2 regions of the Bacillus sp. XB1 genome follow, and region 2 is predicted to be linked to the other one. Evidence: riboswitches for the same ligand, from Rfam matches in the RefSeq annotation. Region 2 holds a riboswitch; the other holds the start of a gene.

Region 1 (16,253 bases), 240 kb from region 2:
TCAATCGGTAGCAGCAGCGAGTGATCGCACGTATGATACTGAGATTAAAATATATAAGGACCAAAAAGATGAGCCATCTATGGTTTCTCAATATATAAAAGATCCTAAAGTAACGATTGCAGCTGGCAAAAAAATTATCACTGTAACAATGCAAGATAGTGATTATTTTCAATATCTTAGAATAGAAGATAGAAACCAGCCTGGTGTATTTCATGATGTGAAGGTTTTGTCAGAAGATAAGAGGAAGAATGGAACGAAAGTAGTTCAATTTGAAATTGGTGAGTTTGAGAAGAAGCACAATATGCAAATGCATATACTTATTCCAGCTATTGGATATGATCACAAATATCAAGTTCAATTTGAAATTAAAGATCCAACTGTAGGTAACAAAGAAACAGAGAAACCAGATGATAACTCTAATTCAGGCAATACGGAAACGGATAATCCAGTTGATAATCAAAATATGATAACAGATAAGAAATTAAGAGAGCTTGTTAATAAAAAAGTATTTAATAGAAAAGATTTAAATACACCAATTACGAAAGAAGATTTATTACAAGTAAAGGATTTGTTTTTAAATACAAATGAGATACTTGATTATAGTGCATTAAAATATATGCCAAATTTAAAATCTTTAACAGTTGCGAATGCGAAGATAAAAGATCCGTCGTTCTTTGCGAACTTAAAGCAATTAAGTCATTTAGCTTTGCGTGGTAATGAATTTTCAGATGTAACGCCACTTGTTAAGATGGATAATTTAGAATCTCTTGATTTAAGTAATAATAAAATTACAAACGTTGCACCACTAACTGAAATGAAAAATGTAAAAAGTTTATTTCTATCAGGCAACCAAATAGAAGATGTAACAGCATTAGCGAAAATGGAACAACTAGATTATTTGAATTTAGCAAATAATAAAATTACGAACGTTGCTCCATTAAGCGCTTTGAAAAATGTAACATACTTAACTTTAGCAGGTAATCAAATTGAAGATATTAAAGCGTTATATTCATTACCTTTAACAGACTTAGTATTAACACGTAATAAAGTTAAAGATTTATCCGGCATTGAGCAAATGAAGCAATTAGAAGAATTGTGGATCGGGAAAAATGAAATAAAAGATGTTACTCCTCTAAGTAAGATGACACAGTTAAAACAATTACACTTACCTAACAATGAGTTAAAGGATATTACGCCATTATCAAGTTTAGTAAACTTACAAAAGCTTGATTTAGAAGCGAATTATATTTCAGACTTATCACCAGTTAGTAATTTGAAAAAATTAGTATTTCTAAGTTTTGTTGCAAATGAAATCCGTGATGTGCGACCAGTTATAGAACTAAGTAAGACGGCTTATATTAATGTCCAAAATCAAAAAGTATTTTTAGAGGAAACAGAAGTAAATAAAGAAGTAAAAGTACCTATATATGAAAAAGATGGTGAGGTTTCTACGAAAATCCGTCTGAAGAGCGATAACGGTACGTATAGTAATGGTGTAGTGAAATGGAGTACACCAGGTGAGAAAATATATGAATTTGGTGTGAAAGATCCATTCGCGGATACAGGAATTTTCTTTACAGGGTCTGTTATTCAAAATGTAGTAGAAAGTAAAGACGGTAATACGTCTAAAGAAGATGAGAAAACAGAAGTGGTAGAATTTAAAGATGTACCAAAGGGACATTGGTCAGAAGAGGCAATTAATTACTTAGCGAAAGAAAAATTATTTATAGGCTATGGAAATGGTGAATTTGGATTTGGTGATAACATTACTCGTGGACAAGTAGCTCTTCTAATACAAAGGTATTTAAAATTAGAAAATAATCTAGTACCAAAAACGGCATTTACAGATACGAAAGGAAATATGTATGAAACGGCTATTGATGCAGTGGTTCAAGCTGGAATTATGACAGGCTATAGAAATGGTATGTTCCGTCCAGATGGAGTATTAACTCGATATGAAATGTCAGTAGTATTACAAAGAGTATTTCAGTTAAAAGAAAATGAAAATAGTGCAGAGAATTTTAAAGATATACCAAATGACCATTGGGCGAAAGGATATGTGAAAGCTTTAGTGGATAATAAAATATCAAAAGGCGATGGGGAAGGGAATTTTTTAGGAGATAATTTCGTAACACGTGAACAATATGCACAGTTTTTATATAATGCAATAAAGAAATAAAGTGAAACTTTAATCAGTGGGGGTTTTGTTCATTCCCCACTGATTATTAGCCCTCACTAATCGGGCTGCCCGTTAATGCGGAATAAAAAATGAGGAAAATACGCTATTCTTTAATTAAAGAGTAGCGTATTTTTATGTACAAAATGAAATAGGAAATAGATAGGAGTATAGACATATGAATAGCCTATTTTAAAGAAGAACCACGAAACTATATTGACAAAAAAGCGTTCTCATGTGATAATTCAATTAATTTTTAGAATAATCAAAAAATATTCCTTTTACATAGAAAGGATTTGAACCTTATATGAATATTATGCCGGGGGTGACGAAATGTTATTTTTTCTGAAGAAATGGAATGAATTAAAAGATGTGAAATCTGAATTGGCACTTCGTGATTGGTTTTATGGTACCAAAATTAGCTTATCGCTATGTACGTCAAAAGAGCCGTTAACATTCTTAGTAAATGTTGAAGGAAGAGATAAAGGGCTATTTTCGGAAGAAGATTTTATTGTCGTAAATTGCATGTGCGAGTCAGTATTTGAAAATGAAGAAAAACCAGCTGCAGAGTCATTTATGCATGCGGATATTTATAAAAAAAGTAGTGCAGGATGTATTTTACAAGTGCAGACTGTAGATAGTCATTTAATATCAGAGTTATATGGGGAAGAAGGAGAAGTAACGTTCGATAAACGCAGTGTGGAGCGTGTTTTCGGAAAAGAAGGTATAACAGAAATGACAATTCCAATTGTAGAAGATGAAAAAAAATTCGCTGATTTATTAGAAAGGAATGTTCCGAATTTCATTGAAGGTGGAGGGGTAGTTCTTGTTCATAATTACGGCATGATTGTGTGGGGAAAAACGCCAGAAGAGGCGAAAAAATGGCTAGAGGGTATAGAATATTTAATGAACTATCATGTAAAGTTATTAATGATTAAGGGGGCAAGAAGCTCTGTTATATAAAAATGGATGTGATATAGCTACAAGTTAATAAATAAATGAAAGCGTTTTAAAAATAATTTCACTCATAAAATATAGGTCTCCTTATTATATATAGATTACATGTTGACATGTAAGGAGGAACATATTTTGCGAGTTAAATATCATTTTCTGCCAAAGCAGCAAGTAACATTTTGCAAAATAAATGATTCTGGTGAAGAGGCACTGCAAATGATGAACGAAACGGGATTTCGAGCCATCCCGGTATTAGCAGAAGATGAGAAGAAATTCACGGGGATTATTTATAAAGTAGATTTATTAGAAAAAAAATGCAATAGCGGATTAGAGCATGTAAGTGCAGGGGATATGCTCGACGATTCCAATGCATTTATTTTTGAAAAGGATTCCTTCTTCAGAGCCTTTTATGTAATTCGTCGGCTTCCGTTTTTAGCCGTGCTAAATGATTATAATGAATTTGTCGGTATGTTAACGCATTCGAATATATTTGATGTTATTGAAGATTCATTTGGTATGCGAACAGGTGGTTATATATTAACAATTGCAACACAAGATTGTAAGGGAACGATTAAAGAGCTTGGGACATTGTTAAAAGCATATAATATCGGTGGCCTATTTACGCTAGATAACGGTGATCAATATATCCGCCGCGTTATTGTAAATATATCAGATGAGTTAGATGAAACAAAATTAAAGCAATTAATCGGAAAAATAGAGAAAAAAGGATTCAGAGTGAGTCACGTAGATTATATTTAAGTTAAAAAGAAAAGTACCTATCTGTTATATATAGATAGGTACTTTTTTGTCCCACTATTTGTGGGTAGTAAAATCCACGCCTCAAAATTTGGTGAAAGCAAAGAAGTTAGGTGGGCGGGTGTTACCTGTAAAAGCCCAATTGGTGAGGGCTGATTATATGTGAGTAATGAACTTTATTTTGAAACAGGAGGCGGGGATAATGCTAGATCAGATAAGAAAATAAAGTCTGCATGCTCACGAATTTTAGGGATAGAAGTTTCAATAACGCGTGATGTAATTTCACCTGGGGGGCCCACATGCCCGATAGCTACCATAATAGGTTTTTCTTGAATTTTTTTGATGAGTAATTGGGCTTGTTTTGAAATATGCCCTGCTGTATATACATCATCAAAAAATAGTTGGTTTTCAATAATAGGAACTCCTAATTCTTTTCCGATTTTTGGGACGACACTATTAGGATTCGTTTTACTATCTAAGTAAAATAAACCGTGTTTTTTACAAGCAGCAAGTATAAGGCGAACAATTCTTTCATCCGCTGTTACTTTTGACCCCATATGATTGTTCATTCCAATTGCATGCGGTACTTCTTGAATCGCTTGTTCAAGTCGGTTGTTTATTTCTTCATCGCTTAAATCAGTTGTAATTGCTTTCGGCCCAAGCCATTCTTTTTTACCTTTTATAGGTTCCATTGGCATATGTATAATAACTTCATGTCCTTTCTTATGGGCAGCTATTGCGTCTTCTTTTGTGGAAGGAAGAAAAGGCATAACAGCAACAGTGAGTGGAATGGGAAGTGATAACATTTGATTAGTCCCCTTCATATTATTACCGAAATCATCAATGACAATAGCAACTTTATTCGTATGAGCATTTGCTTGAATAGGAAATAAGAAAGACGGTAAAAACAAAACAATGATGAATAATGCAATCGTATATTTTCGCATATAAATATTTCCTTTCTATTGTTATCCTGCTATTTGTGGGTAGTAAGACTCCCACCTCAACATTGGGCTGGATAGGTGGGAGATTCACTGCCTACCCGATTGGTGAATGCTAATTATCAGTGGGGGCTGAACAAAAAAACACTGATTAAAGTTTCACTTTATCAATCATCATTATGTTTTGCTTTTTTATATAAATTAAACAAAAAATGTCGAAGAAAAGTAGGTGGAAAATTAAGAATCCCCGGTTTACGTAGAATTTATAAAAAAAGAAGATGAAAAAAATGTCTATTATTGCGAATGTATTTACAAAGATAGAATAATTTGTAATAATTCTCAAAGTGAGGGTAAAGATTTGTAAATTACAGGGAGAAAATGTTAAATTTTCTGATTCTTCAAATTTGCATATGATTAAGTAGTTAAAAAAAGTCAATGGAGAAGTGAAGTTAAGAGCATGGAAGTATAATAAGGGGGATATGGATGTTTACTGTAAAAAGGAAGTACACATTAGAAAAGCTTTCACGTGATATTCATATGAAACGTGAAGAAATGATTCAACTAGGATTAACAAGTGGGCTAAATAGTAGGGAGACAATTCAAGTTAGTCAAGAATTGGACAAGCTTATTTTACAATATCAATGTTATAAAGAAAAACAAACACCGAAATGGTTTTCAATTATAAAAATACCTATTTTCCAAATCGGGTATGAAGGAAAATCAAATAATTTTTGGCGAATGCTTGTGGCTGGTTTTATGAAATAAGTATAATTACCCTTATAGGATAAGGATAATTATACTATGTGTAACGGAATTTCGATATGAACTGTCGTTCCTTCATTTTCTGTACTGTCGATAAAAATATGCCCATTATACATCTCTACAATTCGTTTACATATGACAAGTCCAAGACCTGTTCCAGTATCTTTATTAGTAAAGAACGGATGAAAGAGGTGTTTTTGAATATGTTGCGGAATCCCTTTTCCAGTATCTGTAATATGCAGTTGTGCGTGTGTTTCATTGTTTTTTACTACAATGGTTAGTGTATCATTAGAAGTCATGGCCTCAATTGCATTTTTGGTAATGTTTAAAACCACTTGTTTCATATGGTCTTTCGAACAACGGATATGAACAGGATGGTCTGGCAAATGTAAATGGAATACAATGTTATGTAAATTCGCCTCAGATTGAATAATTAATGCTACCTCATTTAGAATTGTTCTTACATCATATGTTTGTTCGATGATGGCGGTTGGCTTTCCTAGAATAAGAAATTCACTTACAATTTCATTGATTCGCTCTATTTCTTGTTCAATTACGGAAAAGTAGAACTGATCTTGTTCATCTTTATATTTCTCTTTTAATAGAGCGACGAGTCCTTTAATTCCAGTAAGAGGATTACGGATTTCGTGTGCTGTACTCGCTGCAAAAGTTCCAACTAATTCAATTTTCTGTAGTTCATTTTGTTGTCTTTCAAGTTTTGTTTGACGTTTTAACAACATATATTGAGCAAGCAAAAATAAAATAGACATTAAAAATAAAGTAGCTATACACTCTATTGCAACCCACTGGTATAAGGTTTTTTGATGAATGGGTAATGGAGAAACAGAGACCTTCCAATTTAATCTTTGGAGTGGGGTAGTAAGCATATTAGAATGCGTATCACTTGTGTCGTTATTATCATCGGTTAGAAAAACTACATCATGTTTATCAGTTACCTCAAAATGGTATTGTGGTTTAATGGCATTTAAAGAAGAGGAAATGTAATCAAAGCGTAAACTAGCTAATAATAATCCTGAGAGCTCCTTCTGTTTATTAAATATGGGGGCAGCAATCATAATAGCTTTATGTCCAAGAACGCGATCAGTAATGACTGATGATACAGTGGTTTTTTTAGTTTGGAGCGCGTCTTGAATATATTTACGGTCTGAAACATCTATAGGCTTTGATTCATCTTCAGATGCGATTGTAATGACTCCTTCTGGTGTAGCGTAATATAGACCAGAAAAGCGTGCATCGTTTCCATCTGTATCATGTACAATTTGTTTAATGCCATTTATATTACCAGTCTCGGTGCCTACAACTTTTGCAAGCATGTCTAAAGCAGAAATTGCTTCACCAAGATGATGATCCAAATAATCTCTATATAAAAAGAGAACTGTATGAGCAGATAATTTGTTTTCCTGTTTCATTTTATATGTATGATACGAATAAAATATAGCACCAATCCCTATTGTCGGTAGGATAACAAGCAATATATATATAATTATGCTTTGGAATTTGACTTTCAAATGTGGTACTCCTTCTTTTTTTATTATCATTATATATAAACTATGTTAAAATTGTCATGTTTTTATTCAAGAATGATTTTTAATATATTAGGGGAGAGGAAATGGATGAGTGAATGCTCATTCGGAATTCACATGAAGTATGAAGTGGTATTTTCTTTTTATTGCTGAGAATTTAAGTGAAGGGTTGAAAGTTGTATGACATCAAATAATGAACGAGAAGATATTTCTCAATCTTTAAAAGTATTTATTGCATTATCTCGTGTACATCGTTCTGTTATGGATACTACAAATAAATCTATACAAAGTAACGGGTTAAATCCAACTGAATTTGCTGTATTAGAACTGCTATATCATAAAGGCGGTCAACCACTCCAGCAAATTGGTGAGCGCATTTTAATAGCTAGTGGCAGCATTACATATGTTGTAGATAAGTTGGAGAAAAAGGGATTAGTAAAGAGAATCCCATGTCCGAATGACAGACGTGTTATTTACGCGCAATTAACTGAGTCTGGCGAGAACTTTATTGCTTCTATTTTTCCGGGGCATGAGAAAGTTATACATCAGTCTTTTGAAATGTTAACGAAAGATGAAAAAGATGAATTACTTGATTTATTAAAAAAAATTGGGAAGTATGAAAAATAATATGTTCCAAAGGAGCTTTGGATAAATAAATCCAAGGCTTTTTTATTTGTAATGAACTCATGGCAGTCACTGCCGAAATTTGTTGAAAATTAAGAGGGGATTCGAGAATACGTATTGAATTATAATAAAGGTATGTAATGGAGAGGAGGCTCGTTCATGTCATTTAAAGACTATGAATATAAACGCCCAAATATTGAAGAGTTAAAAGAGAAATTTACTGTTGCTTTAGAGAAGTTTGATAACGCAAAAACTGTAGAAGAACAAAAACAAGTCATTCATTCAATTAATGAGATTCGCAACGATTTTGGTACAATGGGAAACCTTTGTTACATTCGCCATTCTGTTGATACGACGGATACTTTTTATAAGGAGGAGCAGGATTTCTTTGATGAATTCTCTCCAGTTGTACAAGGATATGGTACAAAATATTATAAGGCACTCATTAATTCTCCATTTCGTGAAGAATTAGAGGCGTATTATGGAAAACAATTATTTGCTCTAGCAGAATGTGATTTAAAAACATATTCAGATGAAGTCGTGAAAGATTTACAATTAGAAAATAAATTATCATCGCAATATACACAGTTATTAGCATCTGCAAAAATTGACTTTGCTGGAGAAGAAAGAACGTTATCGCAACTGATTCCGTTTATGCAAGGAAAAGAAAGAAGCGAACGTAAAGCAGCAAGTGAAGCATACTACGGATTTTTAGCTGGAAATGAGGAAGAACTAGATCGTATTTATGATGAGCTTGTTAAAGTGAGAACGAAAATCGCAAAATCTTTAGGTTTCAAAAACTTTGTTGAACTTGGATATGCAAGAATGTACCGTACAGATTATAATGCGGAGATGGTGGCTAATTACCGTCAGCAAGTGCTAGATTATATCGTTCCCGTTACAACGGAATTAAGAAAGCGACAACAAGCACGTATCGGTGTAGAGAAGTTAGCTTATTACGACGAAAACTTTGAGTTTGCTACAGGTAACCCAACTCCAAAAGGAGATGCGGATTGGATTGTTGATCATGGAAAGACAATGTATAAAGAGTTATCGGTTGAAACAGATGAATTTTTCAATTTCATGCTAGATAATGATTTATTAGATTTAGTTGCGAAAAAAGGAAAAGCTGGTGGCGGATATTGTACATATATTGAGAATTATAAAGCGCCATTTATTTTCTCAAACTTCAATGGAACATCTGGTGACATTGATGTATTAACACATGAAGCAGGTCATGCTTTCCAAGTATATGAAAGTCGTAAATTTGAAATTCCAGAATATAATTGGCCAACATATGAGGCATGTGAAATCCACTCTATGAGTATGGAATTCTTTACATGGCCATGGATGAAGCTATTCTTTGAAGAAGATGCAGATAAATATTACTTCTCTCACTTAAGTTCAGCACTCCTGTTTTTACCTTATGGTGTATCTGTTGACGAATATCAACATTATGTATATGAAAATCCTGAAGCATCACCGGAAGAGCGTAAGACAGCATGGCGTAACATAGAGAAGAAATATTTACCGCATCGTGATTATGAGGATAATGATTATTTAGAGCGCGGTGGTTTTTGGCAACGTCAAGGACATATTTATAGTTCGCCGTTCTATTATATTGATTACACGCTTGCTCAAATCTGTGCGCTACAATTTTGGAAACGTGCAAGAGATAATAGACAAGAGGCTTGGGAAGATTATGTGAATCTGTGCCAACAAGGTGGAAGTAAATCGTTCTTAGAATTAGTAGAAGTTGCAAATTTAACATCACCATTTGCTGAAGGCTGTGTGAAAAGTGTTATTACAGAAATTGAAGCATGGTTACATGCGATTGACGACACAAAATTGTAAAAAACATGCGCTTTTTTTCACATGTTTAACATCGACATAATGGGAAAATGATGAGATAATAAAAGAAAATTCAGAATACTAAAGAGGTGTTTCTAATAAGGAGCACCTCTTTTCACAAACAAAAGGGGGGAACAAGTATGCTTCAATCTAATATGGATGTAAGTTTAGAAAGTTTAGTAAACTCATTACAGTCTACTCGAAGCACGCTATTATCAGAAATTGAAATGTTAAATGACACAGAAGTGAATGTAAAGCCACGCCGTGATAAATGGAGCATTATTCAAATTTTACACCACTTGCATTTAGTTGAACAATCTGTCACGTCTGCCCTTGTATATGCTTTACAAAAAAAGGAAAGAAACATGACTCCATTTAAAGACCTCCAACTTACGCTTGATCGCACACATAAACGAGAAGCTCCTCAGCAAATGCAACCAACAGAAACTTTAATGAAAAAACAGCAAGGAATTCAATTGCTAGAACATTCACGCCAAGAACTATTACACGCGCTTCATAGTGTTATAGATGAAAAAGATTTATTTGAAAATGGATTAAAGCATCCTGTTTTTAATGATCTGAATTTGTATCAATGGGTTCAATTTCTTGATTTGCATGAACAAAGACATCTTACGCAGTTAAAAGAGGCGAAACATGCAATTTTGCAACGCTAAAGTGGAAGAAGTGGGAAACCACTTCTTTTTTGATACGTGCATAGTTTTCTTTCTTATTTTGGAATACTACATGGAGAAAGAAAAGAAGGAGTTGAAAAAACATGTCTAAAAAGAAGCGAGAAGAAGAGCGCGCCTGGAAAGCACGTAAAGAAAATCAACAACCGCACGGAAAAGTGAAAGCTTTTGCTGAATTAGTTGAAGGAACAGAAAAAACGTGATGAGTATTTCATCACGTTTTTTGTATGAGTGGAAAAGTTAATAAAAAGGTTGTACCGATTCCTTTTTCACTTATAATATCAATTTTTCCATTCATAGCTTGAACAACACTAAATACGACCATCATTCCAAGTCCAGTACCTTTTTCTTTCGTTGAATAAAAAGGAGAGCCAAGACGTTTTACTTGTTCTGAATCCATACCGACTCCTGTATCTTTTATATATAACTGAATATGCTTATGATCAGGAACTAATGTGAAATAAAGATCACCGCCTTTTGGCATAGCCTCAATGCAATTTTTTAAAATATTTAATAAACATTGATTTAGTTTTTGCTTTTCTCCAACGATAAAAAAAGAAGTGCTTTGCTTTATATAATGAGTACGTACATTTGTTAAATTAGCAAGCGGTGTAATTAACGACAATGCATGTAGTAATTCTTCTTCTAACTGTAATGTTTGTTCTTTTTCAATGCTTGGTTTAGCAAAGGTTAAATAATCTGTAAGAACATGATTTGCTTGTTCGATGCCATTAATGGCAATGTCGATATATAATTTTCGTTCCTGCTCAGTGCATGTACCTGATTGTAACAGTTGTAAAAAACCTTTCGTTGAAGTTAATGGATTGCGAATTTCATGAGAGATAGACGCTGCCATTTCACCAATTAAATGAAACTTTTCAGCATTTATAAGTTCGTTTTGGAGACGAACTTGAGTTTGTAATATGTGTAGTAAATATAGAATTAGAATCGTACCAAGCATTGAACATAATTCATACACAATAATATGCGGTATATAATCAGTCTTATTTGTAACCTTTGAAAGGAAGAAGGGTATCCAACTAAATCCGTATGTGAGACTGTAGATAATAGCAAGTGTTATTTTTATACGATTAGAAGTTCGATTGAAAAATTTATATGTTAATAATAGAACAATAAATAGAAGAACAGAACCGATAAGAGATGGGAAAACACCTACCCCACCTAATAATAAGCGATATATGTTTAATACAACTAAGATAGAACCACCAGCAATAGGCCCTCCCGTTAATGTACCGACAATTAATACAATATGGCGCATATCAAATTGAAAACCATTATTTGTTTTTGCTGCAAATGTAATACAGAGTACGGTAGCAAGGCAACAGAGTACAATGAATATAGCTGAATTTAATTTAGGAGAGCGTTTCCCTTTTTGATTCCAAAATAAATGATATACGAGCATTGTAATCAGGATGAATAATATATTTAAAAAGAGATAAATAATAAAGGATTTCAGTGGGATGCCTCCTCTCTTCTTAGATTAAATTAATCATACTATAAAATGAAAGAAATGAAATAATAAATAGCGGAAAAATCAGAAATTTTTACGCTAGTATACAATATGTTACAATAAGCTGTGTCAATGAAAGAAGAAATTCCGTGCATCGCGCGGGAGAGGTTCGCGAACTCCCTCTATAAAAAACTATGGAAACAACAATATCCTTAGGTATTGTTTTGTTTTTTTATTGTGACAGTTCAAGAACGTTCTTTCTTCTTATTTATAGTAGAGAAGGAGAATGAGTGAAATGAAAAAAGAAAAGGCAGTTGTTGTTTTTAGTGGAGGACAAGATAGTACGACATGTTTATTTTGGGCAATAGAGCAGTTTGCAGAGGTAGAAGCTGTAACGTTTAATTACAATCAACGTCATAAGCTAGAAATTGATTGTGCAGCGGAAATTGCAAAAGAACTAGGAATAAAGCATACGGTACTAGATATGAGTCTATTAAATCAACTTGCTCCAAATGCGTTAACGAGAACGGATATGGAGATTACACATGAAGAAGGTGAATTGCCATCGACATTTGTAGATGGACGAAATTTACTCTTCTTATCATTTGCTGCTGTATTAGCAAAACAAGTTGGAGCACGTCATATTGTAACGGGTGTATGTGAAACTGATTTCAGTGGTTATCCAGACTGCCGTGACGTGTTTGTGAAATCGTTAAATGTTACTTTAAATTTATCTATGGATTACCCGTTTGTCATTCACACGCCACTTATGTGGATTGATAAGGCTGAAACATGGAAATTATCAGATGAACTTGGAGCATTTGAGTTTGTTCGAGAAAAAACATTAACATGTTATAACGGAATCATTGGTGATGGTTGCGGTGAATGTCCAGCATGTCAACTTCGTAAAGCAGGATTAGATACGTACCTACAAGAACGCGAAGGAGCGAATAACTAATGGATAACTTTTTTGGATTTCGCATCGTAGAGAATTTGCAAAAAATGGACAAGGATATTCAGCGTAAACAACTCAAATACCATAATAAAAGAGTAATGGTCAGCAAGGAATTTACATTTGATGCAGCACACCATTTACACTGTTATGAAGGGAAATGTAAAAACTTACACGGTCACACATATAAAGTTGTATTTGGAATTAGTGGATATGTAAATGAAATAGGTCTTGCAATTGACTTTGGAGATATAAAAGAAATTTGGAAAAATGAAATCGAAATTTATCTAGATCATCGTTATTTAAACGAAACGTTACCTGCAATGAATACGACTGCTGAAAATATGGTCGTTTGGATTTATGAAAAGATGGCAGAAGCACTAACAAAAGAGAATCGAGTGAACGAATATAAAGGAGCTCGCGTTGAATTTGTTCGTCTATTTGAGACGCCGACTAGTTATGCGGAAGTAAGACGGGAGTGGATGCTTGATGAGTAAAATCCCTGTCTTAGAAATATTCGGTCCGACTATTCAAGGTGAAGGAATGGTTGTAGGGCAAAAAACAATGTTTATCCGTACAGCTGGTTGTGATTATAGCTGTGCTTGGTGTGATTCTGCTTTTACGTGGGATGGATCAGCTAAAGATCAAATTAGACAGATGACACCAGAAGATATTTGGGATGAGCTTGTTGCAATTGGAGGAGAAAATTTTTCTCATGTTACGATTTCAGGTGGAAATCCGGCATTGCTGAAAAATATTGAGTTTCTTCTTTCTATATTAAAAGAAAATGGAATGCGAACGGCAATTGAAACGCAAGGGAGTAAATGGCAAGATTGGTTACTTCAAATTGATGAGGTAACAATTTCTCCAAAACCACCAAGTTCAACGATGAAAACAGATTTTCATAAGTTAGATGCTATTATTCAGAAACTAGCAGGAAAAGATATTAGTTTAAAAGTAGTAGTATTCGATGATCATGATTTTGAATATGCAGTTAAGATGCACGAACGTTATCCAAAGGTACCATTTTTCTTACAAGTAGGAAACGATGATACAAAAACAGTGGATGATGCGATGCTTATAAAAAATTTATTAGATAAGTATGAATGGCTGATTGATAAAGCTGTAAATTGTAAAGAGATGAATGATGCAAAAGTATTGCCTCAGCTTCATGCGTTAGTATGGGGAAATAAGCGCGGCGTATAACGAGAAGGGATGTTTAAAATGACAGGAAGATTAGATGAAGATTTAAAAGATGTAACATTACTAGGGAATCAAAATACAAAATATTTATTTGAATATAGCCCAGAAATATTAGAGGTATTTGATAATAATCATCCAAACCGTGATTATTTTGTAAAATTCAATTGTCCTGAATTTACAAGTTTATGCCCGAAAACAGGACAACCAGATTTTGCAACAATTTATATTAGCTATATTCCAGAGCAAAAAATGGTAGAGAGTAAATCTTTAAAGTTGTATTTATTTAGTTTCCGCAATCATGGTGATTTCCACGAAGATTGCATGAACGTTATTATGAACGATTTAATTAAATTAATGGATCCGCGTTATATTGAGGTATGGGGGAAATTCACACCACGTGGTGGCATTTCAATTGATCCATACTGCAACTACGGGCGCCCAGGTACGAAGTATGAACAAATGGCTGACTACCGCATGATGAACCACGATCTATATCCGGAAACAATTGATAATCGTTAATAGAAAGAAAGGGCCTGTATACTATACAGGCCCTTTCTTTCTATTATATTATGCATTTTGATTAATGACAGTATAGTTTTTATGACTTACAACTGTAAGAGGTTCCATATCTAGTTCTCTAAAATTCTTCATAATTGTTATATCAACAATAACAGAGTTTTGATTTACTTTTTGAACACGGCCTTGCATTCCACCTTTAAATTCGATGATATCTCCAGTTTCTGCGATCTGCATAAGCAACTCTCCTTGTTACAGTTTTCCCAAAAAAAGAATAAATTTGGGTTTTTTTATTTCCTCCTATTTTGAACCATATTTCCTACTTTGTAAATGTTTCCAAAGTAAAAATTCGAAAAATATTCACTTTTTGTAAGAAAATATGTAGAAAATCCATGTTTTTTAGAAAAAATAGCAAAAATGCGAGAATCTTTATATCGAGGTATAATGAAAAAGTAGAATAACCTGCTGAAGTGGGAGAAATTAGAGGCGGTAAAATGATGTTTGAATTTGTGGGGAGTGTTATAGCTTTAATTTTATTTTTATTTTCTTATATGCATTTAAAAAAGATTCGTCAATATGATACGAGTACATATTTTGATGGGATGGATGGTATCCATGCTTCGATAACACATGATAGTGGTGGGGAGATGTAAAGGGATATAACTTTATTTTCTTGCGTGGTATGATGTTTAGAACTAGTGCATAATAGAGTTCATAAGTGATGAATGGAGAGTGAAAAGAATGAAGATTTCTTTTATTCGTCATGGTTGTTTAAGTCGTATAAGAGAACCGATGACAATTAATTCATTTCACGAATGGATGAAACAGTATGATTCCGAGTCAATGATACAAAAAGCTAAAATGCCGATAGAAACAATAGAGGCAATTGAAGCAGCGAAATTTGTCTTAACAAGTGATCAAAGGCGTGCTGTACAATCAGCAGCTGAATTGACGGATTCTTTATCTTTTATGCAAAATTCTCTTTTTAGAGAAGCTGAAGTTCCTTCATGCTTTTTTGCTCCGAAGTGGTTGAAATGCACAATTAAGGTATGGATGTTCATTGGACGAACATTATGGATACTTGGCTACCATAAAGGTGTTGAGTCTTATAAGGAAGTAAGAGAGAGGGTAAGGCAAGCGGCTTACCTGTTACATCGTTATGCTCTCGTACATGGAAGTATAGCTCTTGTAGGTCATAATTATGTGAATGTAATGATTGGTGCCGAACTGAGAGCGATGGGATGGTCTGGTTCTCCTATTTTGCACAGAGAGCCATGGGGATGTACAACATATACGTTTCACGAGGCGATGGATGGAAATATATTAAATACAAATTTAACATAAAAGCACACGATTTATATAAATCGTGTGCTTTCTTTTTAAGATATAGAAATTTTGACGTTTAATGGTTTTACGAGATGAGCATAAGGTTCCCCTACTAGCATAACAATTTCATCTTTTTTATAACCTAACTTTTCGTATAGTGAATAGGCGCGTTTGTTTTCTAAATTAACAAGTAAAGCGATTTTTTTATGCCCTTTTTCAGTTGCATAGATTTCGGCAGCTTCAATTAATTTAGAACCTATACCTTTTCCGCCGTGTGCACTTGAAACTGATAATGTATCAATGTAATACTCATCAAGCTCAGCTTCTTTTTCTAACGTAATTGATTCATCTTTATGTAATGCTCTTAAGTGATATACAATTGGTGCGTCAAGCTGTGTTGCTTCACTACCGTGATAAGCGACAATAATTCCAACTGCACTCTCGTCTTGTTCATAGACAAAACAGTTTTCGTAGCTCAGACGGTTATT
Region 2 (16,253 bases):
GGATTACTAATTGAAGTTTCTGAGTCAGGTGGTGAGACTAATTGATACGATGTTGATGAGAAATTTACAATTGGGTTTTCGGTTGGTAATGATGTAACAGTAACTTGGAACGAAACTGTTACTGTAGTCCCGGCTGTTATTATCCCAATATTCACACCGTTCGATGGATCCGCCTCACTTTGAGGAACTCCATTAATAGAAAATGTGTTTGCAATAAATGTAGTTCCACTTGGCACGGTATCTGTGAATATAACATTTTGTGCAGATGAGTTTCCATTGTTTGTTAAAGCGACAGTATAAGTGAGTGTGTCTCCAATACGACTAAAGGATTTATCGACTTGTTTTAATGAAAGAATGGTAGCTGTATTAATCGTAGTAAACACTGTGTTTGAAGTAACGTTTCTTGAAACAATAGGTGCATTGGGATCAGCAATAAATGTGTAAGAAGCAGTAGCGGAATTGGCAATAGGATTTTGAACAGGGGTAGAAGTAGCGGTAACTTGAAATGCTATAGATATTGAGCTGTTAGGAGCAATTGATCCAATCGTTATGCCTGTATTAGGATTCAATCCAATTTGTGTGAGTCCATTTATTGTAACGCTATCAGTAATAAATGTTGTACCATTTGGTATAAGATCCGTGAAAGTAATATTCGTTGCATTTGTATTACCGTTATTCGTTAAAATTGTCGTATAGGTTATGGTATCGCCTAGTGTTACAAGGGTTTGATCGACCGATTTTACCATCGTTATCATAGCATTTAATACAGGGTTTGTAGCAATATTCGTTGAAGTAGAGGTAGTAGCAAGAGCGCTGTTTGGATTAACAGTATAAGAATATAAAATTGTGTCATTACCCATAATTGAACTGGAAGGGGGAACAGAAATAACATTTACTTGGAAAGTAACAGTTACTGTTTCACCAGGAGCGATATTTGGTATGTTTACTCCAAGTGCTGGTTGCGCACTAGACTGCTGAACGCCATTTATTGTGACTGAATTTGGTATAAAGGTAGTGCTAGCTGGAATAGCGCTTGTGAAAGTAATATTCGTTGCGGCTGTATTTCCGGTATTTGTAATAGTAGTTGTATACGTAATCGTATCTCCAACTGAAACGATAGATTTATCAGCACTTTTTTTGGTTGTTAAAATTGCGCTATTGATAGTTGTCGAAACTGCATTAGATACATTTGTTTGTGATACGGCAGGTTGGCTAGGATCGACCACATGTGCAAATTGTACAGAGCTAGAATTAGAAATTGGATTTATACTTGGAATGTTTGTAACAAGTACGTTAAGAGTAATCACGGCCGTTCCATTTGGGTTTATATTTCCAATCTGAATTCCGTTAGCTGGATTTCCGATTTGCTGTGTACCAGAATCGTTTGTAAGAGTGCCAGATATGAATGTCGTTCCATCAGGTAAAGTATCCGTAAAAATTATATTTTGTGAAGTGACATTTCCAGGGTTACTTAATGTAATTGTATAAGAAATTGTATCGCCAATTGTTGCGAAAGTTTTATTTACAGATTTGATTGCCACAATTTCCCCAGAATTTATTTGTGTCGAAACTGGATTGGACGTCGTACTTCTTGAAACGAGTGGTAAGTTTGGACCTGTCATAAATTGATAATTAATGGAAGCGCTGTTTACAACCGGTGAGTTTGGTCCGCCTGGTCCAATTGTGAAAATTGGATTTGGAATGCTAACTACTTGCACACGGAAGGTAACGTTTATAAAATCTCCAGCAATAATATCCCCAATCGGTATCCCATTCGCTGGATTTACTCCAGGCAATAAAACTCCGCCTACTCGAACGCTATCTTCTATAAATACTGTGTTATTTGGAATCGGATCTGTAAAAATGATATTCGTAGCAGTTGCGTTTCCTATATTATCCAATAAAACAGTATACGTTAAAAAGGAATTTCCAGGTGCTACGTCAGAAAATAGTCGATCTACACTTTTCGTTGCTTGAATAATCGCTTCGTTAATTTGAACTAAAGTTGGATTACTTGTAGCTGTTTCTGTCACCGGCGGCTGGGTAGGATCAATAATGATCGAGTATGTTGTGCTAGATTGGTTCAAAGTTGGGTTTGTAGCTGGTATTGAGCCAACGATAGCTTGAAAGCTAATTGTTGTCGTTCCTCCAACTGGAATTGAGTCTAAAGAGATTCCGCTATCTGGTCTAAATCCAAGTTGTGGGATTGTATTAATTTGTACGCTATCAGGAACGAATGAAAGTTCAGGTGGTAATATATCGATAAAAACAGGTGTGTTTGCTGAAGTATTTCCGCTATTGGTGAGGATAGTTGTATACGTAATTGTATCTCCAACAGCAGCAAAAGCACTGCTTGCAGTTTTTGTTGCGATAACGGAAGCAGTATTTACTTGTGTAAAAGTTTTATTAGATTGAACTGTTCGTGAAACTGGCGGTTCATTTATATCTACAATAAAGCTATATTGAAGCGATGATTTGTTCGGGATTGGATTCGGGTTTGGAAGTGTTGTAATGTTTACTTGAAAACTGAGTGTAGCAGATGCATTTGAATTCAAGTTACCAATATTGATACCGTTTTGTGGATTTGCATTAGTAATAGTTGTTCCATTTACCGTAAAACTATTTGGAATAAACGTTGTACCATTTGGAATTACATCTGTAAAAATAACATTGTTTGCGGTAGTATTACCGGAATTAGTAATGGTAGAAGTGAAAGTAAGTGTATCTCCAATAGTAGCGAATGTTGAATTGACAGTTTTATTTATAGAAAGAGTAGCATCAATAATTGGAGTAACCGTTGTATTCGTAATTGTACTATTGACAGCAGGTGATTGGTTGGGATTCACGGTATATTCATAATTTACAAGAGCATTATTTGTTAATGTGCCACTAGGTGGTATCGCTAAAATTTGTGCTTGAAAAGTAATAAATACAGTATCCCCTGGCGAAATATCTGCCAAGTGAATACCAAGTGATGGATCTAATCCTGGTTGTGGGACATTATTGATCGTTACGGAGTTTTGGATAAATGAAGCTCCTGCACCAAGCCCATCCGTTAAAACAGTCGCACTAGCAGGAGTATTACCTGTATTTGTTACTGCAATCGTATAGGTAACGATATCGCCAATTGCAGCTGTCGGTGTATTCACAGACTTAGTAGCGACAATAGTAGCGTTATTAATTTGAGTTGTTATTACGTTACTTAACGTATTGGCGGATGATGGAGGTAAGTTAGGATCTACGACGTACTGGTACGTTGTATTGCTTTGGTTCGGGAGTGGATTTGGATTCGGGATAGAATTTACTTGTACTTGGAACGAGATGAGCGTATTTGCATTCGGATTTATTGGATCAATGGCAATTCCACTTGCTGGATTTACATTAGGCAGTGTATTCCCGTTTACAGTAACACTATTAGCAATAAATGATGTCCCGTTTGGAATTACATCTGTAAATATTACATTTGATGCAAGTGTGTTCCCGTTATTCGTTAAAGTAGTCGTGTACGTAATAATATCATTTACGTTAGCAAACTGTTTATCTGCAGATTTAGTAGCGGCAATTGAGGCGTTATTAATAGTTGTCTGTACAGTGTTAGAAGCAACCATCTGCATCACAGCAGGTTTGGATGGATCATACGTATATTGGAATGTTGTGCCTGATTGATTTGTAATTGGATTTACAGCAGGGATAGTTGGTACAAAAACTTGGAATGCAACGGTGCGTGATGAATTCGCTCCTATTGTACCAATTGAAATGCCGGTAGCAGGATTTGCGTTAGCTACAGGGACATTATTAATCGTTACAGTATTAGGAATGAAGAGGGTACCAGCTGGAATGATATCTGTAAACGTTACATTAGCAGCAGGGATATTCCCGTTATTTGTTAAAATAGTCGCATATAGTATGACATCACCAACATCAGCGAAGTTTGTACTCGTTAGTTTTGTAGCAACGATATTAGCAGTATTAATTTGTGTAGTTACTATATTACTAGCAGCGTTTCTAACAAGAGCAGGTAAATTTGGATCAGCGATAAAGCTATATTGAAGTGAAGCGCTGTTTTGAATTGGGTTTGGTGAAGGTAGCCCATTTGCACTTATTTGAAAAACAATCGTTGTAAAACCACCTGAAGGAATGGAGCCGACTTGAAGACCGGTACTAGGGTCTGCACCTAGTTGTAAAGCACCACCTATAAAAATACTATTTGGTACGATTGTGGTGCCATTAGGGATTATATCGGTAACAATAACATTATTTGCTATAGTATTTCCAAGATTAGCTAAATAAATTGTATATGTGATTGGTTGCCCGACATCGGCGATAGTTAAATCTACTTCTTTGACAATCACTACATTTGCTAAATTAATTTGTGTACTTACAGTGTTACTTACAGATGTTTCTACAGTTGGTGGATCGCCCGGATTTAAAATAAAGCTATACTGTGTACTAGATGAATTTAATGTTGGATTTTGTGTTGGTAAAGAGGTGACGGTTACTTGATAAGAGACGGTAAGTGAACCGTTAGCAGCAATGGAAGGTAGCGGAACACCTATATTTGGATCTGCGTTATTTTGGAGTACACCATTAATAAGAAAAGTGTTTGGAATAAAGGTAGTACCGTCTGGATTCGTATCTACGAAAGTAGGACTATCAGCAGAAACACTTCCTGCATTCGTCAAAGTAACAGTATAAGTTAATATATCCCCTACGGTAGCGAACGCTCGATCCACTGTTTTGGCTGAAATGACATTTGCATCGTTTACTTGAGTAAATGTAGTGGTTGAAGTAGTGTTCTTACTTACAGGTGAAGCGTTTGGATCAACAATAAAGTTATAGGAGATGGAAGCGCTATTTGAAATAGGGTTTGGATTTGGAATGCTAGTTATTATTACTTGGAATGAAGCTGTAATTGTAGTATTAGCATTGATGCTACCAATATTGATGCTAGTTGGTGTAACGCCTGGTTGAGTAACACCGTTAACTATAACGCTATTTGGTACAAAGGCGGTTCCATTCGCAATTGAATCGGATAGTAATACACTGTTCGCTGCAACATTCCCATCGTTAGTAAGAGCGAAGGTGTAAGTTAATACATCGCCAACTTCCGCAAACGTTTTATCTACAGATTTATTAGCATGGAGATTTGCTAGTCTAATTGTTGATGTAACAGAATTAGAATTTGCTGTCTTTGAAGTCGGTGGCAAATTTGGATTTACAGTATATAGATAAGAAGCGAAGGCATTGTTAATGATAGGATTTTGGGTCGTAATATTGATGGCTGTTACTTGGAAAGAAAGGGTAAAAGTAGCCCCGCCAGGAATTGTGCCGATAGGTAAAGCGACGAGAGAATCTACATTTTGCAAAACTCCGTTTAGTGTTACAGTACCAGGAGTTAATATCGTTCCATTTGGAAGTGGGTCTGTTAGTTGAACGTTAGTAGCGGCCGTATTTCCACTGTTTGTAATAAGGATTGTATAACTTATCGTTTCGCCAATTGTGGCAAATTGTTTGTTAGTTGATTTTGTTAATGTTACATTCGCATTGTTAATTTGAGTGGAAACGAGATTAGAAGAAATGTTTTTTGTAACGGGTGATTGGCTAGGGTTGACGGTATATTGATAAGAAGCACTTGATCCGTTAGATACGACATTTGACGCGGGTATTGTATTTACTACTACTTGAAATGCAACATTTTTTGTTGTGCCGCTTGGGATGGATCCAATATTCACACCGTTAGCGGGATTTGCGCCCACTTGTGTCGTGCCATCTATTGTTAAACTGTTTAGAACGAAAGTTGTTCCAGTAGGGATGACATCTGTAAAAATAACATTGTTCGCATTTGTATTACCTGTAGCTGTAAAGGAAACGGTGTACGTTAGTGTATCACCAATATCTGCAAAATTTTTATCTACTGCTTTCGTCATTGTTACAGTAGCATTATTCACTTGAGTGGAGACAATATTTGTCTTATCAGTCCCACTTACTGCTGGTTGATTAGGTACAGGAATGTATTGATATGTTGTTGTTCCACTATTTAATATTGGGTTTGTTTGAGGGATAGAAGGAACGAGTACTTGGAATGAAATAGTAGTAGTGGAATTTGCGGCAATTGACCCAATTGATATACCATTAGCGGGATTTGCTCCAGCTTGAGTAACTCCGTTCACAGTTACACTCCCTGGAATGAAAGTAGTCCCGCTAGGAATCGGATCCGTATATATCACATTCGTTGCAGCGATATTTCCTATATTAGCTAAGGCAATACTGTAAGTTAATGTTTCACCAATATCGGTAAAAAGTTTGTTAACTGATTTTGTTCCATTAATATCTGCGAGGTTAATTTGTGTTCCAGCAGAGTTGCTTGTTGCAAGACCATTAAAAGTTGTTCCTCCGGCGATTGGTGTATATTGAAATGTAATATTAGCAGTGTTAGAGATAGGATTTTGACTTGGAAGAGAAACGACAGTAGCTTGAAAAGTTACTGTACGAGAAGCACCATTATTAATTGTTCCAAGAGATATACCAGCTGCAGGATTAGCATTTGTTTGTGGTACGTTATCTACTGTTACAGTGCCGGGTATAAAAGAAGTACCGCTAGGGAGACTATCTATAAAAATAGCGTTATTGGCAGGAAGAAGCCCGGTGTTAGGGATAGTAACTGTATAAGTGAGAATATCTCCAATTGCAGCAACACTTTTATTCACGCTTTTCGTCGCTTGTATATTTGGTGAGTTTATATTAATTTGTAAGCCTACTGTATTTAACATATATGCGTCTCCGTTAGTAGTTAAACGGATTGCGGCGGATACTTGTGAGTTTGTTAAATAAGGAGAAATATCAATGGAAGTAATGTCCCAGCCCTGTCTTCCTGCGGAGATGTTTGTACTTGTAGAAGCACTTTGATTTCGCGTTCCAAATGTCCCTGTTGTATCTAAGTTTCCTGCAGCATTATTAACTTGAGAACCGAAGAAATTATTTATAGCATTGTTTGGTCCAGATAAAGCATTTAATGAACTGAAATTTGGTCCAAATAAAGCTTGATCCCCGGTTAAATCTGCATCTCCTTCGGTAGAACTTAAAAATAATCTCCCGCTTACTGGTCCTCCTGAAGGTGTTAAAAATCCAGAAACAGATACATCGGCACTACCAGTTTCTGCAGAAACACGGTTACCAGCTACATAAATGGTTAAGTTTCTTGCAGGTAATGTCCCGTTTTGATAAGCGACAATGAGTGTCCATCCGGCCGAGTTAATGGATCCATTTGAAGCATCTAAAGGATCAACAAGTCCAGGGACAGCTCCTGTAGTATAAGAACCAGAACCTCCAGCTTGAATAAGAGTTGTTACGTCTGCTGAACGAGTATAAAAGCCAAATGTAATAGAGTTTGAAACGAACGTTTGATTTGAAGCTGTAACAGCTGAAGGAGTAATTGAGTATGTTGAAACGGGTGTTGTAAATGAAACGGGATTACCTAGAACACTCGTAATGTTTTGATCACGAGATAAATAGTTTCCACCCCAAACGAGTTCTGCGTAAAGAATAGTGCTACCAGCAGGGATATTTAAAATAGCGGTAGAACTATTTTGTGTATAGGTTAACGTTGTACCTGCGGGAAAAGTAGGTACTTGTAAAGCGGTATTCGTAGTTATAAACGCACCAATTGCCCCGATTGTACCAGCACGGTTTTGATTACTAATTTTACTTAATCCTAAAGTATTACCTGTAATAGCGAGTGCGCCGTTAGTGGTGGTAGAAAATCGATTTGTAATGGGCATGTTGTCACCTCATTTCCAATATAGTCTTGGTCAAAATAGGATATGTGTGTGATAAATAAATGGAAACATGTACAAGTTGATTTGATAATAATGATTTAAATGTCTAGATAAGGGGATGGAGTATGATTGAATTGGAAATTAGAGTGGAGCGTCTTAGGGAAGCAAAAACAGGGAATATTGTATCATTATCTTCTTATATTGGGTGGGATTATAACAGAGAAGAAATTGAGACTATTTTTAACGCAGGGAATGTATACGGTGTTTGGAATGAGAGAGAGGAACTAATTGCTAGCGCGGCAATAATATTATATGGGGAGAAATTAGCGTCTATCGGAATGGTGATTGTACATCCAGATTATAAGGGGAGAGGGATTGGAAAGATAATAACGGAAGCGTGCGTTAAAAGCGTATCAGCTCATACTCCAATTATGCTTATTGCTACGGATGAAGGGAAACCTTTATATGAAAAGTTAGGATTTAGGGCAGTAAGTTATGTTTCTAAATACATATGTAACTCATACAATGCGAAAGATTATTGTGTAAGAAATGAAGATTATGTGATGAATTATGAAGAGGGTGATTTAGAAAAAATAATAAAAATAGATGAATATGCGTTTGGAACAAATAGAAAAGAGTTTTTAAAGAAAAGAATTATGCAAAGTGAACAGTGTATCGTTGTAAGGGACAAGGAACAAAATGTATTAGGTTACGGTTTAAGCATACAAACACCAGAAAATAAGATAATAGGGCCGGTTGTTGCTAAAAATGATGAGATGGCAATGAGAATTGTACATGATTTAGCAAGAGGGCATAATGGAAAATTAAGAATGGATGTACCAGAAGGAAAGAACGATTTCATGAAAGAATTAGAGGTTGCTGGTTTTAAAAAAGTGAATACACCACCAATTATGATGAAAAATAGTAATCGGTTATTAAAAAGAAATAGTGAACTATATAGTATTGCAGCGCAAATTTTTGGATAAAAAAGAATCCTTTTAAATGAAGGATTCTTTTTTGAGCCAATTTAATCACGATATTGGTCATGAGTTGGCTGAAAGAGGTCTTCCTCGATATCTCGCACCATAGAAAAATGATCAACGTTATAATGACCGTGTAAAGTTTTATTGTGATGACCAATAATTTGTTCTGCAGACAATACGTTAGAATCAGTTGTTGAATGACCGTTTTTAATTAATGTAACGTCAAATCCTTGTACAGTTGCTGTCCTAACGGCAGTGTCAATGCAATGTTCTGTTTTACATCCGCCTATAACAATATGATTAATGTTTTCTTCTTTTAAAAGTTCAAGTAAAGAAGTACCGTAGAATGAATTGGTTGCTGCTTTATTAATAAAGATTGCAGACTGGGGTACTTGAATTTGATTATGTACTTCAAATCCTTCGCCACTACCAGAAGCAACATCGATATCTCTTACGAAAACAATAAGAGCATTTGAATCTATTGCTTTCTGGAGGGCTATATTTAGTGTAGATAATAGCTCGGTTTTACGAAAAACTTCATTTTCTTGCTCATTTCCATCAATTAATTCTTGCTGAGCGTCGATAATTAATAGTGCTTGTTTCATCGTGTCTCCCCTTTAATATGAAATAAGTTCCACTGTACATATTCCTTCAGATTGTTAGAAAATCCTCCATTGTAAGAGAAGTAGAAGATTGATTTACAAAGTTGTCAAAGAAATTTCATTCTCATAGCGTGTAAAAACATGTATGATAGGAGATGGAGAATTTTTGAGTAGGTGGGAATAACATGCAAACAGTAGAAGATTATCTTTCATTCTTACATACGAAAGGATTTAAATTATCAGAGGAAGCACAAGGGTTTATTATGTTTGGACAAGGATATACTGGTGCGTCTGATGGGATTGTGAACGCAGCAATAGAAGCGACAATTAAACATCAATTGCAGTTTGATGGTAGTTATTTCGTTGCGTTATTAGAACGATTGAAAGAGGAAGAAATTACAGATAAAAAAAGCGCTAAGGCTTTTATGCGGAAGTTACAAGCGTAACTTCACGCAGCCTGCGCTTCTTTTTTTGTTTTGGAAGGTAATTCAACAAAAATCATGCCTAGAAAAATACATAGACATCCGATAATAGCAGAAATAGAAAGTTGTTCATTTGCAACGAGAACGCCTGTTAATGCAGCAAAAACGGGCTCCATTGCGAAAATAATTGCTACTCTCGTTGGAGAAGTGTGTTTTTGTGCCGATGTTTGAATGAAAAAAGCAATAGATGTTGCAAACAGGGCAGTTAGAAAGAGTGCGAATAAAAAGGATTGATTCGTCCATAGTGATACTGAAAATAACTTTTCCCAATCTTCAAACAAGAAAGCGCAAATAGAAGAAAATATACCAACAGCTAATACTTGAGATGTGCTTAATAATAAAGGTGATATTTTTTTAGAAAAGAAGCCGTTAATAAGAATATGGGCAGCGAAAGCGACTGCACAACCGAGAACAAGTATATCTCCTATATTTAATTGGAAAGAATCAGCAGCTGTTAATAAGTACAAACCTGTTGTAGCTACAGCAATACCAAGTACGATGAAAATGGTGGCTTTTTGTTTTAAAAAGATAAAGGATAAGATTGGGACCATAACAATGCTTAGCCCAGTTAAGAAACCTGCTTTTGAAGAAGTTGTATAGAGTAAGCCAAATGTTTGTAATAAATAGCCGACAAATAAGAAGAACCCAACTATTAATCCAGCTAAACTACTATGTTTTAATTCTTGTTTTGAAGTTTTCTGTGAGAAAATAATTTGAACGAATAATAAAATAATTCCAGCGAATAAAAAACGAATACCATTAAACGTAAATGGACCAACGAAAGACATAGCGTTTTGAACGACAACAAACGTAGCTCCCCAAATAAAAGAGACAAATAATAAAGCAAGAGGAGCAATCCACTCTCTTTTCACACTCATACCCCCGTTAATTTTGTAAGATAGCTTTTCTAGCTAATTCATCAGCTACTTTATTTTGACTACTTGGAATCCACTTAATAAAAAAGAGATCGAAGTTTTTTATGTACTGCAGTGCTTCATCTAAAAGAGGTGCAAATATTTTATTTTTTGCGTATTCTTTTTCAACAGCCCGTTCGACAAGCTGGGAATCTGTACGAAAAGAGACAGTGCTATAATTATGCTCGATGCAATATTTTAATGCTAGAAGTAAAGCGCGGTATTCTGCTTCATGATTGGACATTGTTCCAAGTGGTACTGATAATTGTACAGGCGGCTGAACGCCTTTAATAAACACTCCTGCACCAGAAGGACCAGGATTTCCTTTTGATGCACCATCAATATATACTTCAATCAAAATGAGAAACCTCCAAATTATAAGATTATCCCCTACTTAAATATTTTTTTGAAGTAGGGGATAGGGTAGTTATCCGATTGTGATGCTGTAACGACATGTAAATGTTTCATTCGCTTGTAAAGATTGAATTCCCTTTTTGTCCTTGAAATCTTTTGCTGGATTTACTTCATCAGCGATTCCATACCAAGGTTCAATACATAAGAAAGGTGCGTTATCCCCTGGTGTCCATACGCCGACAAATGGAAATCCATCAAATTCTACTTTTACAAATTTATTATGTTTATGAGAACGAATCGAAATTTCATTCGTATTCATATGTTCAAAAATAAGTGCATCATTTTTGAATAAATCGTATGTAAGTGGCAATTCAGTCGTATTTTCAGCGATTAATTGCTTTTTGTTTGAAAGATAAGGTCCTTCTAATACGCTTGTTTCTAAGCGTTCCGAACCATTAAACGATAAGTGATAATCTGTAAATGATTCACCGTCCAATAAAGGGAAGTTGAATCCAGGATGTGCGCCGATTGAGAAGAACATTTCTTTAGAAGTAGGATTGTTTACTTCATATGTTACATGAACACTTTGTCCATCTAGCTCATAAGAAACGAGTAATTCGAATTCGTATGGGTATTTTTTTAATGTTTCTTCATTACTAGTAACGATATAAGTGATCTTTGTTTCGCTTTGTTCTTTCACAGAGAAAGTAAGATCACGAGCGAAACCGTGTTGTGTTAATGAATATGGTTTACCGTCTACGTAGTATGTATTATCTACTAATCGACCAACAATTGGGAACAAAATTGGTGCACGGCGTCCCCAATAAGTAGAATCACCTTGCCATAAATATTCTATGTTGTCTTCTTTTAAGCGAACGCTCTGTAATTCTGCACCTTTGTCAGAAATGGAAACGATCACTTTTTCATTTTGAATTGTTGCTGTCATGAAGTGAAACCTCCTAAATCTTTCATATGTTTCATTATACGTTGTCTAAAAGGAAAAAGGTAGTTTATGATAGGAAATCTATTGACGAAAGAGGGGCTACCACGTAAAATATAATCTTGTTGCTTAAAAAACGAATAACGTGGTTCGAAACCATCCCACGTAAAAAAACTAAGGAGATTTTGTCATGAATATTAGAACATTAGTCGGTAATGGTATTTTAGCGGCATTATATATTGCTGTTTCTATGCTTATTCAGCCATTTGGCTTTACGAATGTACAGTTTCGTATTTCAGAGATGTTTAATCATCTCGTTGTATTTAACAAGAAAGCAATTTACGGAATTGTATTAGGTGTATTTTTAACGAATCTCTTTTTCTCACCTATGATCGCTTATGATTTAGTATTTGGAGTAGGGCAATCTATTCTTGCATTAGTTGCAACGATTATTTCTATGCGATTTATTAAAGGTGTTTGGGCTCGTATGATTTTTAATACAGTTATCTTTACGATTACAATGTTTATGATTGCAATTGAACTTCATCTTGCATTTGACCTACCATTTATGTGGACTTGGTTAACATGTGCAGCAGGTGAATTCGTAGTAATGGCGATCGGTATGCCTGTAATGTACTGGATTAATAAGCGAGTACAATTTGAAAGATTTATGTAATAGATGAAAGAGCTATTCCTTATATAGGATGGCTCTTTTTGTATGTGATTATATTGAATATAATACTGTGACTCTTGATAAAATATAATAAAATAAAGTGAGGCTTCAATTAGCCGGATAAATAAGAAGTCTTACATAAGGGGAATGTAGTATGAAATATAAAATTCATTGGTTGTATAAAACGAAGCGCGGATTGCAGACGGAATTAACGACAGAGTATATGAACATAGAAGAAGTACTTCAATTTGCAGAGGATTTTGAGAAAACAGGAAGAGTAAAAGAAATTTCATTTTATGATGAAATGGACGCAGAATGGTCATTAAAAGAGATGAAAAAGTTAAGTAAGCAAGTAGAGGAAGATCCCCAAGAAATACTCGTTTATTTTGATGGGGGATATGATGTGCAAACGAAAGAAGCTGGCGTTGGTATATGTGTGTATTATAAAAAAGGAAATACAAACTACCGGATTCGCCGCAATGCATATATAGAAGGTATATATGATAATAATGAAGCGGAATATGCATCGTTACTATACGGTATGAATATACTCGAGGAATTAGGGGTTAAGTATGAAGCAGTCACACTTCACGGTGATTCTCAAGTTGTACTGCAGCAATTAGCCGGAGAATGGCCTTGTTATGATGAGCATTTAAACCATTATTTAGATCAAATCGAACAAAAGGCGAAGCAAATGAAATTAAAACTTATATGTGAACCAATATCTAGAAAACAAAATAAAGAAGCACATCAATTAGCTACGCAAGCATTGGAAGGAACAGTTATTGATAGTCATAAAGAAATAACTGAATAGAGAGGTGCAAAGGTGGATAAAAAGCAACTCATTACAGAGGTAAATGACTTATTAGAAACGTATTGTGAAGGATGTTTCTTGCGAGAACATAATCGAAAGACAAATAGTAAATATTATGCCCATTCATTTTGTATACGGCAATGTACAGTTGGAGAAACATTGAAAAAGTATGGAGAACAGTTGTCATGAAAAAACATCCAGAGAAAATTCTCTGGATGTTTTTTAGTGTCTTGCTTCGTTTAGTTGATGCTCACATTTATTTAATTTCTTTTCCTCATTCATTAAAAATGGCTCATCTAAATCAGTTGCAACAGATTTCATAATTTCAAGCTGAGAGCGAGCTGCTTCTACAGCAGTAGTAGCATGCTCTAATGTATCTGGATCCATTGAAATTGTTGCTGATCCTACCATTTTTTGTGCTGTTTCTACACGGAATTTCACTTCTTCAAAATCATTTACTTCTGATCCCATTAATAATTCCTCCTTTGTATAGTGCGCATTTCACATAGTTTTTGCTCTGTAAAACGGAAATATACAAAGGAATAACAAAGGAGGTTACCAAGTAAGGCAACCTCCTGTTATATGTTGGATTAAAGTTTTACTACGTTAGCAGCTTGAGGTCCGCGGTTACCTTCAGTAATGTCGAAAGATACTTCTTGACCTTCTTCTAAAGCTTTGTAGCCGTCTCCTTGAATAGCAGAGAAATGTACGAATACATCGTCAGCGCCTTCCATTTCGATAAATCCAAAACCTTTTTCGTTGTTAAACCATTTTACTTTTCCTTGCATGTTACAATTCCTCCTAAAAGCGTTTACTATTTTCATTTAGTGAAATTCATTTTAAAAAATAATATAAACTAAAAATGCTATATTCTTGAATATTCTGCTAAATGATTAATTTAAATATACACGAATTGGGAGAAATTAGTCAAGTAAGCGATTTTATTTTTTTGTATTTTTAAATAATTTTCCAGTCAAATTTTTAAATAGGTATAGGACAGGCCTTGTACGTAATATTCTTAATTGAATGCTATACATAATGAGGTGAAAGAATGAATAAGTCTTGCTTATTAGATAATGAAGGAATGAGAACGAGAACCGACATACCGGATTGGGTTGCAAAAGAATTTGAGATTTTTTCAAATGTTGTGTTAGAACCAACTTTTCCATGTTATTTCGGTTTAACAGCTTTGAAAAAGAATGAACTTCGTTATTCATTTCTTTCTCATAATGATTGGAGTCATTTGCCGCATACAATGTTATCTTTTTTAGAGTTAATGAAAGAGAGACCGATTGTAAGAAGGGGCTTTTTCCTTTTTGTAGAACCGGAATGTGAAGAACAATCACTCGAATATTACCGTGATTCTTTTTGGAAAGTGTTACAGTATTTACATGAAAACGATAATCAAGCATGGCCAAAGCAAATTCCTGAAGACCCAGACCATTATTTATGGGAATTTTCATTTGGTGGTGAGCCAATATTCGCATTTGGAAATGCGCCAGCTTATAAACAACGAAAAACTAGACATTTAGGGAATTCTCTCGTTATTGGGTTTCAGCCACGCACTATTTTTGATGGATTAGAGGGAGATCGTCCTAAAGGAGCATATTCAAGACAAATGGTCCGTGAGCGAGTTGAAAAGTGGGATCAATTGCCGAAACATCCTAACATTAGTCATTATGGTGACCCAGAGCATCGTGAATGGAAACAATATTTCATAGGAGACGATGTAGAGCCAATAAAAGGGAAATGTCCTTTTCTTCATAGGATAGAAAAGTAAGAGCCATCATCTAGATGGCTCTTTTGTATATTTTGGATAAAAAAGGGTATTTTATTATGAAAGCTAGTCTATTTTTTAAAATTACATCATTAACTAGTAGTAAAGAGAGTAGAAAGGATAGAGCGATGATTGGAGCAATTATACAGCAAATCGTATTAGGTATATCATTAGCTGCGCCAGTAGGGCCGATTAATATTGAAATGTTAAAACGAGGAATTGAACGTGGTTTTTGGCACGCTTGGGTTGTTGGAATTGGTGGAATGACTGCAGATGTTTTATTTATGCTTCTCATTTATTTCGGTTTATCTTCTGTGTTTATGTATACATATGTACAAGCCTTCATGTATTGCACGGGTTTTTTCTTGTTATTTTATTTAGGATTTCAAAGTGTAAAACAAGGAATTTTCGAATCGAATATGGAATATAAAAAAGAAGAGGTAGGTGGCCTTAAGCAATCGTTTATGGCAGGATTTTTAATTGCGATATCCAATCCATTAAATCTTGTTTTTTGGTTTGGTATATACGGAAGTACACTTAGCTCATTACTTACGAAGGTAACGAAACAAGAAGCTTTTTTGTACAGTCTTTGCATTATTGTTGGTATTATTTTATGGAATTTAAATATTGCTTTTTCTGTACATTTTGGAAGAACTTTATTAAAACCAAAAGCGCTTGGCTACATAACAGCCGGAGCAGGTATTATTTTAGTAGGTTACTCTATACATTTTGCATACAAAGCTTTACAGTTGTTCACATAAGATTGAAGGGGAGATTTTTATGTATCGAACCACTATTGACGGAAAAGAAATTATAATTACGTTAGCGCCAAAAATCCGAAAAGAAATTACTGATAGAAATCCACTATATGAAGCGGTATTTCATAATGCTGCAAGATTGTTACAAACAAAGCAACCGACGTTTGCAGTAAATCATGAA

The links. A riboswitch is a leader RNA that binds a small molecule or an ion and turns the genes downstream of it on or off. The one in region 2 is predicted to bind preQ1.
Region 1: another riboswitch for preQ1. It lies ahead of queC (7-cyano-7-deazaguanine synthase QueC); the one in region 2 lies ahead of ACK1U5_RS10520 (QueT transporter family protein).

What each region holds. Positions count from the first base shown of each region.
Region 1 covers NZ_JBNRIL010000001.1:2,299,161-2,315,413, reverse strand. Annotated here, with positions in the region: gene ACK1U5_RS11870 (NEAT domain-containing leucine-rich repeat protein) at 1-2,179, shown strand, start outside; gene ACK1U5_RS11865 (class II aldolase/adducin family protein) at 2,510-3,139, shown strand; gene cbpA (cyclic di-AMP binding protein CbpA) at 3,266-3,889, shown strand; gene ACK1U5_RS11855 (divergent polysaccharide deacetylase family protein) at 4,063-4,833, opposite strand; gene ACK1U5_RS11850 (aspartyl-phosphate phosphatase Spo0E family protein) at 5,311-5,592, shown strand; gene ACK1U5_RS11845 (DUF3149 domain-containing protein) at 5,622-7,118, opposite strand; gene ACK1U5_RS11840 (MarR family winged helix-turn-helix transcriptional regulator) at 7,314-7,760, shown strand; gene ACK1U5_RS11835 (M3 family oligoendopeptidase) at 7,917-9,611, shown strand; gene ACK1U5_RS11830 (DinB family protein) at 9,749-10,282, shown strand; gene ACK1U5_RS11825 (DUF6254 family protein) at 10,384-10,500, shown strand; gene kinB (sporulation sensor histidine kinase KinB) at 10,512-11,720, opposite strand; PreQ1 riboswitch class I at 11,927-11,970, shown strand; gene queC (7-cyano-7-deazaguanine synthase QueC) at 12,064-12,726, shown strand; gene queD (6-carboxytetrahydropterin synthase QueD) at 12,726-13,217, shown strand; gene queE (7-carboxy-7-deazaguanine synthase QueE) at 13,210-13,926, shown strand; gene queF (preQ(1) synthase) at 13,945-14,442, shown strand; gene ACK1U5_RS11795 (YkvS family protein) at 14,491-14,676, opposite strand; gene ACK1U5_RS11790 (hypothetical protein) at 14,937-15,092, shown strand; gene ACK1U5_RS11785 (hypothetical protein) at 15,181-15,783, shown strand; gene ACK1U5_RS11780 (GNAT family N-acetyltransferase) at 15,819-16,253, opposite strand, start outside.
Region 2 covers NZ_JBNRIL010000001.1:2,060,069-2,076,321, reverse strand. Annotated here, with positions in the region: gene ACK1U5_RS10555 (cell surface protein) at 1-7,778, opposite strand, end outside; gene ACK1U5_RS10550 (GNAT family N-acetyltransferase) at 7,901-8,761, shown strand; gene ACK1U5_RS10545 (cysteine hydrolase family protein) at 8,803-9,363, opposite strand; gene ACK1U5_RS10540 (DUF6123 family protein) at 9,546-9,806, shown strand; gene ACK1U5_RS10535 (DMT family transporter) at 9,809-10,714, opposite strand; gene ACK1U5_RS10530 (reverse transcriptase-like protein) at 10,728-11,114, opposite strand; gene ACK1U5_RS10525 (aldose 1-epimerase family protein) at 11,184-12,056, opposite strand; PreQ1 riboswitch class I at 12,190-12,234, shown strand; gene ACK1U5_RS10520 (QueT transporter family protein) at 12,241-12,726, shown strand; gene ACK1U5_RS10515 (ribonuclease H family protein) at 12,878-13,537, shown strand; gene ACK1U5_RS10510 (zinc-finger domain-containing protein) at 13,550-13,726, shown strand; gene ACK1U5_RS10505 (DUF2564 family protein) at 13,760-14,008, opposite strand; gene cspB (cold shock-like protein CspB) at 14,128-14,325, opposite strand; gene ACK1U5_RS10495 (YqcI/YcgG family protein) at 14,589-15,317, shown strand; gene ACK1U5_RS10490 (LysE family transporter) at 15,332-16,075, shown strand; gene ACK1U5_RS10485 (hypothetical protein) at 16,095-16,253, shown strand, end outside.